2 regions of the Mesorhizobium sp. B3-1-7 genome follow, and region 2 is predicted to be linked to the other one. Evidence: riboswitches for the same ligand, from Rfam matches in the RefSeq annotation. Region 2 holds a riboswitch; the other holds the start of a gene.

Region 1 (5,122 bases), on a different contig from region 2:
CCGCGCGCACCGGCACCGGGCTCGAAGCGCTGATCGAGCGCAAGGGCTATGGCGAGACGGTCGATCTCGATGCCGCCTACAAGAGGGACAGGCTGGTGTCGCCGATCAACCACCCCGATCCCGCGCATCTGCATCTCACCGGCACCGGCCTGACGCATCTCGGCTCCGCGGCGACGCGCGATTCCATGCACAAGAAGCTCAGCGAGGGCGGCGAGGAGGAGCTCACCGATTCCATGAAGATGTTCCGCATGGGGCTGGAAGGCGGCAAGCCCGCCAAGGGACAGGTCGGCGTGCAGCCGGAATGGTTCTACAAAGGCAACGGCACGATGGCGGTGGCCCCCGGCGCGCCCCTGATGTCGCCGGCCTTTGCGCAGGACGGCGGCGAGGAGCCGGAGATCGCCGGCATCTATATCATCGGCGATGACGGCGCGCCGTTCCGCGTCGGCTTCACGCTGTCGAACGAATTCTCCGACCACGTGACGGAGCGGGTGAACTATCTATTCCTCGCCCACTCCAAGCTGCGCAACGCTTCGTTCGGTCCGGAGATCCTGATCGGCGACCTGCCGGCCGACATCCGCGGCGGATCGCGCATCTGGCGCGACGGCAAGCTTTTGTGGGAAAAGCCATTCCTGTCCGGCGAAGCGAACATGTCGCACACCATCGCCAATCTCGAGCACCATCATTTCAAATATTCGGCGTTCCGTCAGCCGGGCGACGTGCATGTGCATATGTTCGGCACGGCGACGCTCTCCTTCGCCGATGGCATCAGGACCGAGGCCGGCGATACGTTCGAGATCGAAGCGCAGGATTTCGGCCTGCCGCTGCGCAACCCGCTTGAGATCGAAAAGCCGGTCAAGGTGGCGGTGAAGGCGTTGTGAGAGCGTGATCTCCCCCAAGGGGGAGATCAGCAGTTCAGCGCGCGGCGCGAAAATGCTTTGACAGCTTCAAGCCCTGCGCCTGGTAGTTCGAGCCGAGATCGGTGCCGTAAAGTGCCTGCGGGCGCTGCAGCATGTGCTCGTAGACGAGACGGCCGACGATCTGGCCGTGGTCGAGGATGAACGGCACCTCGTGGCTGCGCACTTCGAGCACGGCGCGGCTGCCGCTGCCGCCGGCGGCGGAGTGGCCGAAGCCCGGGTCGAAGAAGCCGGCATAGTGGACGCGGAACTCGCCGACCAGCGGATCGAAAGGCGTCATCTCGGCGGCGTAGAGCGGCGGCACGTGCACCGCTTCGCGCGAGACCAGGATGTAGAATTCGTCGGGGTCGAGCACGAGTTCGCCGGCGCCGCTCTTGTAAATCGGCTCCCAGAAATCGACGACATCCTGCGCGGCGCGCTTGTCGACATCGACCAGGCCGGTGTGGTGCTTGCCGCGGTAGCCGACAAGGCCGTCCTTGTCGCCGTCGAGATCGATGGAGAGCGCGATGCCGCCGCCTGAAATATTGGGCGGCTCGGTAGCGACCAGCATCTCGGCGCGGTGAAGGTCGCGCAGCTCGCTCTCCGAAAGCACCGCGTTGCCGGTGCGGAAACGGATCTGCGACAGCCGCGAGCCGGCCCGCACGACGATCGGGAAGGTGCGCGGGCTGACTTCGAGATAGAGCGGCCCGTGATAGCCGGCGGCGATCTTGTCGAACTCGTGGCCGCGATCGGTCATCACCCGGGTGAAGATGTCGAGGCGCCCGGTCGAGCTCTTGGGATTGGCGGAAGCGGACACATTCGAGGGCAGCGCCAGGCTTTCGAGCAGCGGCACGATGTAGACGCAACCTGTCTCCAGCACCGCGCCCTCGGCGAGGCTGAATTCATGCAACTTCAGCCGCTCGAGCTTGTCGGCGACCCGATGATCGGGGCCGGGCAGGAAGGAGGCTCGCACGCGGAAGGCCGTGTCGCCGAGCCTCAGGTCAAGGCTGGCCGGCTGGATCTGGTTGGTGTCCAGCGCGCGCGGCGACTTCAGCGCACCGGACTGGAACAGCGCGGAAATATCCTGGTCGGGAAGAATGCCTGTCTGCCGCAAAGTCTTACTCCGCTCTGCTGGTACAAACCTCTTAATGAAGCCGGCAATTGACGCAAGCGCGGCGCGGGTTTAAAGCGTCGTTATCCCGTGGTGATTTGGCCGGTCGGCTTGCAGCCACGTTAAACAAGTCGCTAAAGGACCGTCGAGCCGCAAGGCTATATGGACCGGTTGCGACTTCGCGGCCGGTTTTTTTGTGTCTGGAAGCAGGGCTATGAGCACCAAGAAGCGCAACTGGAAACCTCAGACGGCACTCGTGCATGGCGGAACGCTGCGTTCCGGCTTCGGCGAGACATCCGAGGCGATGTACCTCACCCAGGGCTATGTCTACGAGACGGCGCAAGCCGCGGAAGCCCGCTTTAAGGGCGAGGAGCCCGGTTTCATCTATTCGCGCTACGCCAACCCGACGGTTGACATGTTCGAAAAGCGCATGTGCGCGCTCGAAGGCGCCGAGGATGCCCGCGCCACCGCTTCCGGCATGGCGGCCGTCTCAGCCGCGTTGCTGTGCAGCGCCAAGGCCGGCGACCATATCGTTGCGGCGCGCGCCCTGTTCGGCTCCTGTCGCTGGGTGGTCGAGACGCTGGCGCCGCGCTACGGCATCCAGGCGACGCTGGTCGACGGCACCGACATCGCCAATTGGGAAAAGGCGATAAGGCCGAACACCAAGCTGTTTTTCCTCGAAAGCCCGACCAATCCGACGCTGGAAGTGGTCGACATCGCCGCGGTTGCCAAGCTCGCCAATTCCATCGGCGCGCGCGTGATCGTCGACAATGTCTTCGCCACGCCGCTGCAGCAGAAGCCGCTGCAGCTCGGCGCCCATATCGTCGTCTATTCGGCGACCAAGCACATAGACGGCCAGGGCCGCTGCCTCGGCGGCGTCATCCTGTCCGACAAGAAATGGATCGACGAAAACCTGCACGACTACTTCCGCCACACCGGTCCCAGCCTGTCGCCGTTCAACGCCTGGACGCTGTTGAAAGGCCTGGAGACGCTGCCGCTGCGCGTGCGCCAGCAGACCGAGAGCGCCGGCAAGATCGCGGATTTCCTCGCCGGCCGATCGGAGATAGCCCGCGTCATCTATCCGGGCCGGGCCGATCATCCGCAGGCGGATGTCGTCAAGAAGCAGATGTCGGGTGGCTCGACGCTGATCTGCCTCGACGTCAAGGGCGGCAAGCAGGCGGCCTTCGCCTTTCAGAACGCGCTCGACATCGTGCTGATCTCGAACAATCTCGGCGACGCCAAGAGCCTGATCACCCATCCGGCGACGACCACGCACAAGAATCTGAGCGACGACGCGCGGGCCGAGCTCGGCATCGGGCCGGGCACGCTCAGGCTCTCCGTCGGCCTGGAGGACGCCGACGACCTGCTGGACGACATCGAGCAGGCGCTGAAGGCGGCCAAATAAGACCTGCAGCGGCGACCGTCACTACACAGGACCTTAAAGCGCGTCGCGCTGAAGCGGATTCAGGCGACGCGCTTTAAGGCTTTGTTTTCATGCATGTCGTTATCGCAAAACCGCTGCACACTTTTGCGCGACGTGCATTAGGCAAGCTCTTCCAGTTCGGTCATCGTCTTGGTGCGGATGGTCATGGCATTGCCGCGCCATTCGACGGCGCCGCCGAACCAGGCGCGCGCCCAGATGGCGGGCAGCAGGGCATCGCGCGTGAGCATCGCGGTGACGCTGCGCGGCGACAGGTACCAGCCCTTCGCAAAGGCCAGCAGGCATTCCGGCAGGTAGGCGATCGCCAGCACGCCCAAGGCCGTCGTGGGCAGGCTGACGCCGGCGCCTGCCGCCGCAATCAGCGCCAGCAGCAGCGGCACCGCGGCGCCGGTCAGGATCTCCGGCGCGAAGAACAGCGGGAAGGTGACGCGGCGCAGCCGCGCCCAGCGCGCCTGGCGCGACCATATCTCGGCGAGCCGGCGCTGGCCGAGCGGCTGCTCGAAGGGCGAAGCGACGAGATTGACGCGCAGGCCCAGGCTGTTGACCAGCTTGGTGGCGGCCGCGTCCTCGGCGATCTCGGCGGCCAAAGCCTGGATACCGCCATTGGCATCGAGCATCGGCTTGTTCCACAGCATGCTCTTGCCTTGGGCGAAGCCGAGCCCAAGCGCCTCGCCGGCATACTGCCAGCGCGCCTGCAGCGTGTTGAGGAAGGCGCATTCGACTTCGGCCCAAAACCCGTCCGGCCGCGAGCCGATCGGCGTCGAGCAGACGAGGCCGGTATCCGGGCGCCATGCCGCCATCAGGTGCTGGACATAGTCCCTCGGCATCAGAACGTTGGAATCGGCGAGGACCACCCAATCGTGCCGCACAGCCTGCCAGCCCTTGATGCAGTTGTTGAGCTTGGGATTGGCGCTGACGCGGTCGTCGCCGATCAGGAGTCGCGCCGGCACCTTCGGATAGCGCGCGATCGCCGCATCGATCAGCATGACCACCGGGTCTTCGGCATGCGCGACGCAGAAGATCAGCTCGTAGCGCGGCCAATCGAGCGAGAAGGCGCGCTGCAGGGTCTCCTGTGTGAACGGCTCGACGCCGCGCGACGGCACGATGATCGAGACCGGCTGTGCGCCGACGGGCGGCGCAATGACACGCCGCCGTTCGAGCCGCGACGCGGCGAGCAGGATGCTGGCGAGATTGGACAGAAGAAGGGCTGACGAAGCCAGGCCGGCTGCGATAGTCAGTTCCATCGAGATCTGGTCACTCTCTATCTCTTTGTTTTCACGCAATTCCGGACGGAAAACTGCTCACACTTTTCCTGGAATTGCTCTCGGCCGCATGCGCCCATTTCATCAGTTACAGAGCGCCCGAGTCGCCCGGCACGGTTTGTGCACACCAACATTGTCATGTGTCACTTAAATGACATTGTTTTTCGGCACGTGCGCTACAAGGCTGGCAGGATGGTCGGCGCTGCGCCCAACAGCGAAGCGCAACGAATGTTCCGCAGCGGCAACCGGAGTGGCCCATGTATCGCGCAGTGACGCGCAACATCGAAGTGCTGGTCAGGCCCTTCTATCTGGAGGACCGCTCCGATCCGTCCGAGAACCGCTATGTCTGGGGCTATCAGGTGACGATCGACAACCGCTCCGACGAGTTCGTGCAGCTTGTGTCGCGCTACTGGCA
Region 2 (5,122 bases):
TGGTCTCCCAGTTGGGCTCCACATCCGCCAGCTGCGCGACTTTCGTCAGGCTTCCTGCAGGATCGTGCTCAATTTCCTCGTAGGTCAGGGATAGGAAGGGCAGGCCATTCTTCGCGAACCAGCCGTCCCACGCCAGATTCTCCATCAAAATCTTTTCCAGAGACTCCGCGATTGCCTGGCCATTGTAGCGTGGCGGTACGTGACTGATCTCGGTGGATCGGAATTCGCGGGTTTGACGCGCACGTGCCCATGAGATCGCCTGCCCGAGCAGATCGTCACGCGTTAACCGCACATAGCTTAAGTTGGGGAGGCTGGCTGGCAGGTTCACCTTCTTGGCAAGTTGGGTGAACTGACTCGCAAAGATCTTGATTGCGTAGATCCCGGTAGAGGACCGCCCCTCCGTCAGTGCACGCAGAAGCTGGGCGCGGGGATCTCGTGGGTAACCCGGCAACTCCAGCAGGCGTCGCCCGCCAAACCACTCCAGCGGATGGCCCAGCCCGGCGGAAGCCATCAGACCCGCGAGATGATTGCTGCCGCTGCGTGGTGACGTGCAGACGAGAATTCCCGCCCGTAGCTCGGACAAAATGTTTGGTGGGATTTCCACCACTGCCGGTGACCGACGAAAGAAACGCATTCCCGTCAGCGCCTCAACAAAAACACCGCCTGCTGGCCGAAGAAGTTCCAGAACCACCAGGGCATCGACAGGCCGATCTTCTGGCCGTTGGCGTCGAGCGCGGTTGCTTTCTCGACCGTCGCGCCGAGTTCCTCGCACAGGTTGACGAAGTCGCGGATGGTGCAGAAGTGGATGTTGGGCGTGTCGTACCAGGAGTAGGGCAGGTCCTTGGTGACCGGCATCCTGCCCTTGATCAGCAGCGAAAAGCGCACGCGCCAGTGGCCGAAATTGGGGAAGGAGACGATGGCGCGGTTGCCGATCCGAAGCAGCTCGTCGAGCACGACCTTCGGATTACGCGTCGCCTGCAGCGTCTGCGACAGCACGACGAAGTCGAAGCCCTTGTCGGCGTAGAATTTCAGATCCGTGTCGGCGTCACCCTGGATAACCGATAGCCCGCGCGCCACGCATTCATTGACGCCGCGCTGCGACAGTTCCAGCCCGCGGCCGTCGACCTGCTTGGTCTCCTGCAGGAGTTCCAGAAGCACGCCGTCGCCCGAGCCGACATCGAGGACGCGCGAATTGGCCGGAATGAGATCGGTGACGACCTCGAGGTCGACACGCTGGGCGCGATTGACGCTCATGGGCTTGCCTCCTGCATGGCGCATGATCCCGCTCCGAAAAGTCTGCAACTTTCTGCGTTCGCTGACCTTCGGTTCGGGGTCATGCGCCGAGCCCCCTGGCGCGGGCGGCCGATGCGATGAAGCCGTTGATGGCCGCGAACAGCTCCGGCTCGTCGAGCAGGAAGGCGTCGTGGCCGCGATCGGTCTCGATCTCGACGAAGGAGACGGAAGCGCCCGCCGCGTTCAAGGCATGCACGATCGACCGGCTCTCCTCGGTCGGGAACAGCCAGTCGCTGGTGAAGGAGACCAGACAAAAGCGCGTCTTGGTGCCGGCGAAGGCGTCGGCGAGGCGCCCGCCGTGATCGGCGGCAAGGTCGAAATAGTCCATCGCGCGGGTCAGATAGAGGTAGGAATTGGCGTCGAAGCGGTCGACGAAGGTCATGCCCTGATGGCGCAGATAGCTTTCGATCTGGAAATCGGCGTCGAAGCCGAAGGTGAGCGCCTCGCGGTCCTGCAGATTGCGGCCGAACTTGCGGTGGAGCGCTGCTTCCGAAAGGTAGGTGATGTGAGCGGCCATGCGCGCGACGGCGAGCCCCTTTTCCGGCCGCTTGCCGAAATCGAGATATTTGCCGCCATGCCATTCCGGATCGGCCATGACGGCCTGTCGGCCGACTTCATGGAAGGCGATGTTCTGCGAGGAATGGCGGGCGCCGCTGGCGATCGGCAGGGCGCAGAACACACGCTCCGAATGGCTCGCCGCCCATTCCAGCACCTGCATGCCGCCCATCGAGCCGCCAAGCACGCAGAACAGCTTTTCGATGCCGAAATGATCGACCAGCATCGCCTGCGCGCGCACCATGTCGCGGATGGTGATGATCGGCAGGTCGAGCCCATAAGGCTTGCCTGTCGCCGGATTGGTCGAGGCGGGGCCGGTCGAGCCGAGACAGCCGCCGATGACGTTTGCGCAGATGACGAAGAAGCGGTTGGTGTCGATGATCTTGCCTGGGCCGATCAGCACTTCCCACCAGCCGGGCTTGCCGGTCACCGGATTGGTATTGGCCACGTGCTGGTCGCCCGTCAGCGCGTGGCAGACGAGGATGGCGTTGGAGCGCGCGGCGTTGAGCGTGCCATAGGTCTGGTAGGCGATCTGGAAAGGCGACAGCAGCGTGCCGGCGTCGAGCTTCAGCGGCTTGTTGGGGCCGAACTGCAGCACCGGGCTCGACGGATGGTCGGCCTCGTCCTTGGTCCTTGCAGCGCGTTGAGCGGCCATGTCCATCCTCATCCTGTCCCGCATCGGTCTCGTCCCGATGCGGTGTCCGGCCGGCAGCGGACAACAAAAAACCGGCATTGCCGTCGCAAAGCCGGTTACAGGTTGCAAACGGCCCTTTAGCGAGTTGTTTAACGTGGCTGCAAGCCGACCGGCCAAATCACCACGGAGAAGTCTGGCAGTTCTTCTAGGACCAGCGCCGCGCTTCGTCAACGGGTAGCCTCCTCGCGGCGCTCCAGCCGGTTCACCGCACCCAAGCAGGCCATTTCCTGCCAAGCCAACACATGGCCTGCTTGTCTTGTCGCAGTTTCTTGCCGGAAAGCCGTGTGACGCCTTCGCGGAATCTGTTCAGCGCTTCGACGCAACACCTAGTTCGCTGCGCCGCCAGGCCGAAGGCGAAATGCCAACGGATCGCCTGAATTCGCGGCCGAAATGATAGACGTCGCAAAAGCCGCATGTCTCGGCAATCTCGGCGATCGGCTGGTCGTCCTGCACCAGCAGCGACTGCGCGTGCATCAAGCGCTCGCGCATCAGCCACTGATGCGGGCTGGTGCGAAGATAGCGCTGAAACATCCGCCGGGTCTGCGACGGCCCGAGCCCGGTGACGGCCGACAGGGCCGACGCGGTCCATGCGAAACCGAGCGCCCCGCGCATCGCTTCGATACCGGAAGCGAGCGGTTTCGGCAGGTCGTCGCTATCCGGCCCCGCCAACGCGCGATCGATCAGGAGCAGGAATTCGGCAACCAGTTGCGAAAGGCGCAGATCGAGGCTGGCGTCGCGGCGGCGCAACGCGGCAAACAGGCGCTCGAACCACGGGACTGGAGTTGTTCCCTCGGCGAAGCTGGCGCGCGGCGTGCCCTCTCCGAACAGCTTGCGCCGCAGGATGGCGGGCTCCGGGCCGTCCAGCCTGAACCAAAGCACCGTCCAAGGATCCCGGGGATCGGCGGAATGGACGTGCGGAGCCTCGTTCGCCATCCAGACCAATTGACCAGCCCCGACGTCTATCCTTTGCCCAAGCGTTTCGACAAAGCCGGCGCCGGCAAGACAGTAGATGATGTCCTGTCCGGGATAGATGGCGCGTTCTATCCGGTAATCCGGCCCGGCGGCGACTTTTCCGGCGCGCAGCACGCTGAACGCGGCGCGGGTCCAGGCCGGGGCTGGCACATAGTGGAAACTCTCAATTACGGACGTTCTTTTGTGCATGCGCGTTTTATACAAAAAATACGTTCCCTTTGTCCATTTTGTTCCTCGGCGGAGGGGCTAAATTCTCCTCAAGAGCCTGGGATTTCCGGCCGGAAACGGATCGGGACCAGGCCTTCAAAAAGGTTCAGGGGCGCCCGTGCCGCATCGCGGGACGCTTTGGGGTTCCAGGGAGAATACCGATGCTCGCGATGACCAGACATGAAGCCGAGCTTTACGCTCGCGACGGCTACATCATTCGCCGTGGCCTGCTGGGCGCCGGTGAAGTCGCCAACTTTCGCGACCACGCCCGCAAGCAGCTCGCGGAGGAGCAGAGCAAGGGCGGCGTGATGTCCAAGGGCGACAAGGAGGGCAAGACCACGCTGCTGAAGATGTGGACCAAGGCCGAAGACGACAAATACGGCCTGCTGGCCCGCGACGAGCGCATGGTCGATCTGGCCGAGGACGCCGTCGGCAAGCCGATCTACCTCTACAGCCACAAGATGACGATGAAGCAGCCCAACGAAGGCGGCGCATGGGAATGGCACCAGGACTTCGGCTACTGGTACAATTACGGCTGCCTGGCACCGGAAATGATGAGCATCTACGTCGCGCTCGACAAGGCGACCCGCGAAAACGGCTGCCTTCAGGTGCTCAAGGGCACGCACAAGCTCGGCCGCCTCAATCATATCCGCGAGAACGAGCAGACCAATGTCGAGCATGAGCACCTGGAAGCTGCCCTGAAGCGCTTCGAGCACATCTATGTCGAGATGGAGGCGGGCGACGCCCTGGTCTTCGACGGCAACCTGCTGCACCGTTCGGACGCGAACCGCTCGGACACGTATCGCTGGGGCTATATCTGCTCCTACAACGCGGTCGAGAACGCGCCCTTCAAGAAGGTGCGCGAATACGGCAACTACGAACAATTGCGCAAGGTGCCTGCCGGTTCTTTCCAGCAGGCTTCCTGAGCAAGCACGACCGGGTAGAAGCCCGGCCTTGAGGACATCGAACCGGGCTTGGGCCCAGGCTGCGGATCGATGGGGAGATGAAGAACAGCGACGGACGGCTGCAGCCGTCGCGCCGCCGTCGAGGGAGGAATGGGATGGCCGATACGGTCAGGAGCGGCGCGCGCGCGGCAGCCGCAGGCCGGTTTGAATTGTCGCGACTCTTGCGGGTCCGTGAGGCTGGCGTGTTCATCGCGCTGGTCGTGATCTGCTTGTTCCTGACCTTCGCGACCGACAGCTTCCTCACGTCGCTGAACCTCTTGAACATAGGCCGACAGGTTTCGCTGCTCGGGATCATGGCGGTCGGCATGACATTCGTGCTGATCTCCGGCGAGGTGGATCTGTCCGTCGGATCGACCTACGCCTTTTCGGGGCTTGCCACCGGCATGCTGATCGTCGCTGGCTGGGGGTTGTTGCCGGCGCTCGCGGTCGGCCTCTT

The links. Region 2 has a riboswitch for S-adenosylmethionine ahead of FJ417_RS15330 (homoserine O-acetyltransferase). Riboswitches for the same ligand answer to the same signal wherever they lie in the genome.
Region 1: another riboswitch for S-adenosylmethionine. It lies ahead of FJ417_RS01125 (O-succinylhomoserine sulfhydrylase); the one in region 2 lies ahead of FJ417_RS15330 (homoserine O-acetyltransferase).

What each region holds. Positions count from the first base shown of each region.
Region 1 covers NZ_VFTL01000001.1:241,408-246,529, forward strand. Annotated here, with positions in the region: gene araD1 (AraD1 family protein) at 1-878, shown strand, start outside; gene FJ417_RS01120 (2'-deoxycytidine 5'-triphosphate deaminase) at 913-2,007, opposite strand; SAM riboswitch at 2,085-2,162, shown strand; gene FJ417_RS01125 (O-succinylhomoserine sulfhydrylase) at 2,219-3,409, shown strand; gene FJ417_RS01130 (ceramide glucosyltransferase) at 3,547-4,689, opposite strand; gene apaG (Co2+/Mg2+ efflux protein ApaG) at 4,965-5,122, shown strand, end outside.
Region 2 covers NZ_VFTL01000016.1:106,615-111,736, reverse strand. Annotated here, with positions in the region: gene FJ417_RS15340 (Stf0 family sulfotransferase) at 1-691, opposite strand, end outside; gene metW (methionine biosynthesis protein MetW) at 640-1,254, opposite strand; gene FJ417_RS15330 (homoserine O-acetyltransferase) at 1,334-2,503, opposite strand; SAM riboswitch at 2,600-2,677, opposite strand; gene FJ417_RS15325 (AraC family transcriptional regulator) at 2,849-3,703, opposite strand; gene FJ417_RS15320 (phytanoyl-CoA dioxygenase family protein) at 3,892-4,647, shown strand; gene FJ417_RS15315 (ABC transporter permease) at 4,782-5,122, shown strand, end outside.